2 regions of the Bifidobacterium kimbladii genome follow, and region 1 is predicted to be linked to the other one. Evidence: riboswitches for the same ligand, from Rfam matches in the RefSeq annotation. Region 1 holds a riboswitch; the other holds the start of a gene.
What was found. Region 1 has a riboswitch for guanidine ahead of QRX41_RS00710 (ACT domain-containing protein). Riboswitches for the same ligand answer to the same signal wherever they lie in the genome.

Region 1 (3,407 bases):
GATTGTGATGGTAGATAAGGGCGAAGGCAGCCAGGGTCTCGATCATGCTGGCGATGATCCAGGTGATCACGATGGCGTTCTGGTGTTTGCCGACTGTTCCCATTCGGGTGAAGATGAAGACATCCATGATGAAGGTCTGCAGCACCAGAAGGACCGTCGCCACGACTACCGTCCTGGTATGCCTGTCCGCCTCAGTTCCCTCTCCTTCTGGTTTGCCAGGAGACTTGAAGCTGGCATAGGAGAGGAGCCAGATGCCAATTCCGAAGAGGACGGCGGCAAGAGGCAGTGAGAAGAAGATCGGCATGGTGCTCAGGCTGAGCCCCAAAGCTGCGACCAGGACTGCCGATGCCAGGCCCAGATAGAAGGAATCATGGTTTTTGGCCTTGGGTGGTTTGGCAGGTTGGCTTTCCTTAGTCGGCTGGGATGGTTTCTCGACAGATACAGGCGCATCCTTTGCGGCAGTCTTATTGGGTTGGCTCGGCTTGTCGTCATGAGAGGGACCATCATGCTCTCTGTCTACGTGGCCGGCTTGTTCCTGTTTATTTCGTGCTTCAGGTCTGCCATGATCAGTGTCCTTGCTGGATGAGTCCCTGCCTTCCTTCTCGCCTGTTTGTTCTGGTGCGGGCTTCGGCTTGGATGCATTTGCTGCTTGATTTTCTTTTCTGGCGTTCACAGTCTCCACCGGTTTTGGCATGCGGTTCTTGTCGTTCATGGTTGTTTGTTGGGAACTTTCACGTGTGTTGTCGCTCCGCGAGGAGTTGCCCTCATGCCTGCCTTGGTTCTTATTTGCACGTTCATTTCGATTGTTGCTCATCTGATCCTCCAGGCTTGTACTTCCCGTCACTTGTGGCAGGTCATCTGGCAGCCTGCCTATTTTCAGGAAGCAACCTCCGTTGAGGCCAGTTTATGTGTCATTCTCTCGTGAAAGTGTCATTGACTGGCACTAGGTCGGCATCATTTCGATATTGACCAAGTGCAGGTGAAGCACAGAGAGTTAGACGGGAGGTAGGGCCGGCAAAAGCGCAGGATTCGTTGCACTATATTCAACGAGGGAGGGTGCTGGTTTATGCATGAGCAGCATCGGCGGTCATGATTAATGTTGCTGATCAGTCAGATGATTGTATATCCTGACTTGTCGAGGGCATCCAGGACGGCAGGGAAGTCCTCGGCCTTGGTAAGGACATAGTCCGTGTTGTAGGTCGAGACGGCGAAAATGCCTATGCCCTTGTTTGCCAGAATGGTGGCGATGGGCGCCAGGATGCCGATGAGTGAAAAGTCGAGAATGCCTTGGATGCGGAAGGCCCGCCACCCGTCACTGCGCTCCAGGGTCTGGCTGGGAACCATGTCGGCTGTACAGGCCAATGAAGCCTCTTGGTCGGTTCGTCCTGTAAAAACAAAAGGTGAGTTCAGATCAATCTCTGTATAATCAGCAACTTTGCAGACAGTCAGTTCCGCTTCTATGGGTTGGATGCAGATACCCTGCCCTTGCCTTGTCGCTGAGCTGCAATTCTTGGTCGTGAATGAATCGCTTTTTAAATATGATCTGATGATGGCGTATAGCGCAACTAGGGCCCATACGCATTCAAGGGCAAAAAAGGCCCACCTCTGGTTAGCCAGAGCATCGACGGCCAGCAAACATGCGCCGATAAGGTTCAAAAACAAGATTGACCCGGCTGCCGCTGGGCAGGCCTAGCAGCATCATCGAAGCAAAGGCCATGAGGAGCAGCAGAAATCCAACAAGCTGAGTCATTAGGAACAAACCAACCACATCCTTCCACGAGTGACCTGTTGAGCATCGTCGTCGATCCGGGTACGGCGCGTCTCGTCCGGGGAAGGAATGCTTCCGAAAGATACTGTAGCATTACTGGCAGGGGTCGAAAGTCCGGTGTGCATCCCCATAAGCAGAGGATGAATATATAGCCAAAAGTGGTAGGCAATACTGTCTTCCTATGCTTTGTTAGATTGCAGGAGGGCATCACCAAGGAGACGATAGCGCATGGAAAAACTGCAGCTGAGCAATGGCTTTGAGCTTCCCATATTGGGATTCGGAGTCTACCAGATAGGTGATCTGGATGAATGCAGACGTGGTGTGGCATCGGCCCTCGATTGGGACTACCGCCTTATCGATACAGCTGCCTTCTATGGCAACGAGAGAGCAGTGGGGGATGCGCTGAGGGAATCTGCTATTCCTCGAGAGGAAGTGAGCCTTTCCTCAAAGGTCTGGATTCAGCAAAATGGTTACGAGGGGACGATGCAGTCCTTTGAAAAGACCCTGATCAACCTGCAGACGGACTACCTGGATCTGTACCTTATCCATATGCCTTATGGCGATTATCAGGGGTCGTGGAGAGCTATGGAAGACCTGTATGACCAAGGCCGCGTTCGTGCCATCGGAGTCTGCAATTTCCTGCCTGACCGGCTAATTGATTTGATCCTTTCCAGCAGAATCGCGCCTATGGTCAATCAGATTGAGCTGCATCCCTTCACTCAGCAGATCGCACTTCGAAAGGTCATGGACGAGCAGGGGGTTGCACCCATGGCCTGGGCGCCTCTGGCTAAAGGTCGTCGGGGAATTTTCGACAATCCTGTCCTCATGCGTATCGGCCAGCGCTACGGCAAGACATCGGCCCAGATAGTATTGCGCTGGCTGACCCAGCAGGGGATATGCGCCATCCCGAAATCCGCGCATGAGGAACGGATTCGCGAGAACCACAATATTGCAGATTTCAGTCTTGATGATGACGATATGCATGACATCAGAGCCATGGATACAGGAGGTCGCCTATTTCTTAATGTGGATACGCCTGAGGAGACCACACGTCTGCATGGGTTATCTTATACACAGTGACTGAGGTCCGCTGAGCTGATAAGACGAGGGCGCCCGCACTTTAAGATTCCTGTGTGGATGCCCTCGTCTTGATATTAGGGATTCTTGCTGAGGCTCTTCATGCGCCTGCGCCTATTGTGCCGGCCAGTCGCCTTGCAGACAGCTCGAGTAATCTTTGGCTGCCTTTTCCAGGCTCTGATCGCTCATACCTGAGCTAACGCCGGTCAGAATAAAGGGCTTCCGATAGACGGTTCCAATGAGATTGCTGGTAGCTTTGAACGGAGCCAGGAGCTCGTCCACCGTATAGCCGAATTCGCCCTCATGGTGATAGTTCTCTCCGGCAGAGCCGACCGAGACGGCGAGCATGAGTTCCTTGCCTTTCAGGGCATCGCCGTGGGTACCGTAGGCCCATCCGTAGGTAAGTACCAGGTCTTCCCACTCCTTGAGCAGCGGAGGACAGCTGTACCAATACATGGGAAACTGCCATACCAGACGGTCGCAGCCTTTGACGAATGCTTGCTCACTAGGGATGTCGATCTGATTTGAGCGCAAGGCAGCATATTCGTCCCGGACCAGGATA
Region 2 (3,407 bases), on a different contig from region 1:
CCCGCAGCCATGAAGCTTGGACGGTTGCCGCGACGCAGATCCGCGTAAAGGGTGAACTGGGAGATGGAGAGGATGGAGCCGCCGCAGTCCAGGACCGACCGGTTCATCCGGCCCTCCTCGTCGGCGAAGATGCGCATCCGGGTCAGCTTGCGGACGGCATAGTCCACTTGGGCATCGCCGTCGCTGTCCTGGACGGCCACTAGAAGCAAGAGTCCTGTGCCGATGCTTTGGGGTTTAAAATCAGGATCCGGCTGTCCTTGCTCGTCGACCACATCGACTCGGGCATGGCTGACCCGTTGTATGACGATTCTCATGGTTCCAGTCTAAATACTTCAGGCGTTGTTGTAGTACCGCAGGGTACAGCTGGACCGGTACCTGGTGAAGGTCGTACTGGAGAACCGCTTGAAGACTGGCATGAAGGGCGTCCACTTCAATGTAGTCATGGCAGGGCTGGTTCCTGTCAATGGTTCAGTCGATGGTTCAGTCGATGGCTGTCCCTTCAACTCTTACGATGCCTAGTTTCAGGTCGAAGTCCGCGGTGCCTGTGTTGCCAAGGCAATATGACGTGCTGCCTCTTCGGCGCAATCCTGATCGGTGTGCATGGAGGATGTCATGAGGAATTACCTACTTACTCCGCTGACGGGCGGATTCCGATCAGTCATGGTTTTTCCTTGGATCGTCTCAGATTCGTTGGCGCCGCTGGATTATGCAGACGTATCCGTCAACTGACTGCTGCGGTCATGATCCAGTCGGTCTGTAGATCCTAGCCCAAGGTGAAGGTGTGCTCCCCAGTCCGTTTGAAGCCCATGGCTTGGTAGAAACGTTGGGCGGGCTCATTGTGCTCCCATACACCCAGCCAGGTTTTGCTCAGGCTCTGGTTCCTGGCACGTTTGAAGGCTCGATTGATCAACAGGGTGCCCAATCCGCGGTGCTTGAAATCCGATAGGACGTATAACCGCTCGATCTCCATGGATGTGTCGCCGAACTGCTCTGTTTGGGCCTTCCCGGTGTTGAGCTGCATGTAGGCTGCGGGCGTGCCGTCCACGCTGGCCAGAAAAAAACGGATTCAGGTTCGGACAGTTGTGACTTGACCAGTTCGGGGGAGAAGGAGTGCCGGAGGTAGTCTTCCATGTTCTCTTGGCTGTTGTCGGCGGCGAAGGTGTCGCGGAAAGTGGTAATGCCCAAGGAACGTATCAGTCCGGCATCATCTGATGTGCATTGCCGTATTGTTGCGGTCATGATAGCGATTCCTTTCCTCATTGATTCTGCTGCTTGGATATATCTGCTTTGATAGGCACTGTTTTCAGTTGACGACCTTGAGTCCGACCACGCAAGCAACCAGGCCGATGATGAGCAGGATGCGGGCCAGCGAAACAGGTTCCGATCCCGTGGCCATGGCATATAGGACAGTCAAGGCAGCTCCGATGCCGACCCAGACCGCGTAGGCCGTGCTGGTTGGGATGTTGCGCATGGCAAAGGCCAGACCCATCATGCTGAGAATCAGTCCTACAATAAAAACGATGTCAGGGACGATTTTGGTAAAACCTTGGGATTTACCTAGCGCGGTGGCCCAGACCGATTCACAGACGCCAGCGAATATGAGTACGATCCACGAGGACATGGTTCCCTTTCGGCAAGTCTTGTCGCTGTCCGGGTACTTGACCATCGTCCGGGAACCTGAATCAGATTCTGGCCATCAGAATAGCACGAGGCAGCACCCTGATAGTTGAATAGCAAGGGAGCGGTCGACGGTCCATTGCGAGAGGGAATCAGGGTTGATTCAGGGTCGTTTCAGGGGTTTGCCGGATGTTGTCTTACGCGCCGATCGACTATTCATATAAATAGAGGCATGTAGCTGTATGTACGCACGAGGATGTGGCAGGTGAATGAATCATGACTTGGGCCTTGCGTGACCTGAAAGCCAATAATGGCATCTGGGCTGGCGTCTTTATCGTTCTTGTGGTCACCCAAACCCGGCTCTGCGCCATGAGCGTGAGTATGGGCGTCAACAGCTATTACCAGGGTTTGTCGGCTAAGACCAGGGATCCTGCCAAGAGTCTCGCATCGGCCCTGAGTTTGGTCTTCCTCACAGTCATTGTGCTCGGCTGCCTGGTGATTAAGCAGACCTTGCAGGCATCGATTCGCCAACGTCGGCAGGGGTTGTCCCTTCTTTCGCTGCTGGGAGCCACGCCTAAGCAGGTCCTGGTGCTTACGCTTTTGCAGGTGATGATTCTGGCTCTGCCGGCCTCCCTTGTTGCTGTGGTTCTTTCACCTGCGCTGGCTGGAAGGATCCTGGATTGGTATTCCACAGGGATGCGAATGCCGGTACATTTCGCTTTTACCTGGCACGTTTTTCCCAGGTCTGCCCTGACTGGTCTTGCAGTGGGATTGGCCACGGTCGTCTTGGCGACCAGCCGGACATTGCGGGATTTGGGGAAGATGACACCCGTCCGGATGGTGCGCCGTGCTGAGGAGAGCGAATCGGTTGAACGGCCGCGACATGGACGTGGTCTTGTATCGCTTTTCCTTGGGCTGGCCTTGCTGCTATTGCCGTTGCCTGTCTTTGCCTATCTTTCGCACATCGGCTCTGGGGCCTTAGAGCCTAAGCAGGTCCAGGCGGTCATAAGTGCCGTTGGAAGTGGACCGCTGTTTGCTATTCTCTTGCTGCTGATTGCCTTGGCACGTTCTGGGGGGCCAGTTATAAGCAGGATCACTCAACTTTGGACTGCTCTGGTCCCCTCGTCGTCTGCTGTCTGGCGGATAGCGCGTTCACAGGCTGTGGCCAGGAGTCGAGATACGACATTCGGCTCAACAGTTATAGCTCTGACTGCCTGTATGTTTCTGGTTGGTGGTCTGTTGGCTGCCGGAGGCACCAGTACCATCGCCATGAACAAGGTACCGGGAATAGAGAACGTCACATCGGGTGGAACCCTGGAGTTGCTCTATGGTTTCTGGGCAGCGCTGCTGGTCGCCCTGGTCGGCGTGATTGCGGGGTTCGCCATCGCCGCTCGGGATCGTGACCTAGATTTGGCGCTCCTGTCAATTGCCGGCGCAAACCCGCGGCAGCTGACTGCTATATCCATATTGGACGGCACCATCGTGATGACTACGGGCATTATCATCGCAGCGGGCGGCACCGGACTGGTCGGACTGAGTACAGCTATGGTCTACTGGCCGCTTGTCCATAGTCTGTCCATGGTTTTTCCTTGGCAGGTCTTCCTTATATGCGGATTGCCGATTATCGTCGTCGGCTCGCTGGCGACCATGCTGACGGCGCGGCCTGCTTTGAAGCGCTCGCCCATAGCCATTCTGCAAGGCGCCGTAGGCGAATGATTCACAATGCACTTTTACTCCTGGACCCGCGATGCGTAAATGAGCGGTCTTGCCGAGCATTGATCTCGGCCATG

Region 2: it holds a riboswitch for guanidine, as region 1 does, so the genes downstream of both, QRX41_RS06315 (DMT family transporter) here and QRX41_RS00710 (ACT domain-containing protein) in region 1, are expected to answer to the same signal.

What each region holds. Positions count from the first base shown of each region.
Region 1 is NZ_JASTZZ010000001.1:176,555-179,961, reverse strand. It holds gene QRX41_RS00715 (hypothetical protein) at 1-814, opposite strand, end outside; gene QRX41_RS00710 (ACT domain-containing protein) at 1,111-1,362, opposite strand; guanidine-III (ykkC-III) riboswitch at 1,790-1,850, opposite strand; gene QRX41_RS00705 (aldo/keto reductase) at 1,997-2,848, shown strand; gene QRX41_RS00700 (NAD(P)H-dependent oxidoreductase) at 2,960-3,407, opposite strand, start outside.
Region 2 is NZ_JASTZZ010000004.1:81,369-84,775, reverse strand. It holds gene dtd (D-aminoacyl-tRNA deacylase) at 1-314, opposite strand, end outside; gene QRX41_RS06320 (GNAT family N-acetyltransferase) at 764-1,045, opposite strand; gene QRX41_RS06315 (DMT family transporter) at 1,304-1,621, opposite strand; guanidine-III (ykkC-III) riboswitch at 1,630-1,693, opposite strand; gene QRX41_RS06310 (FtsX-like permease family protein) at 1,894-3,333, shown strand.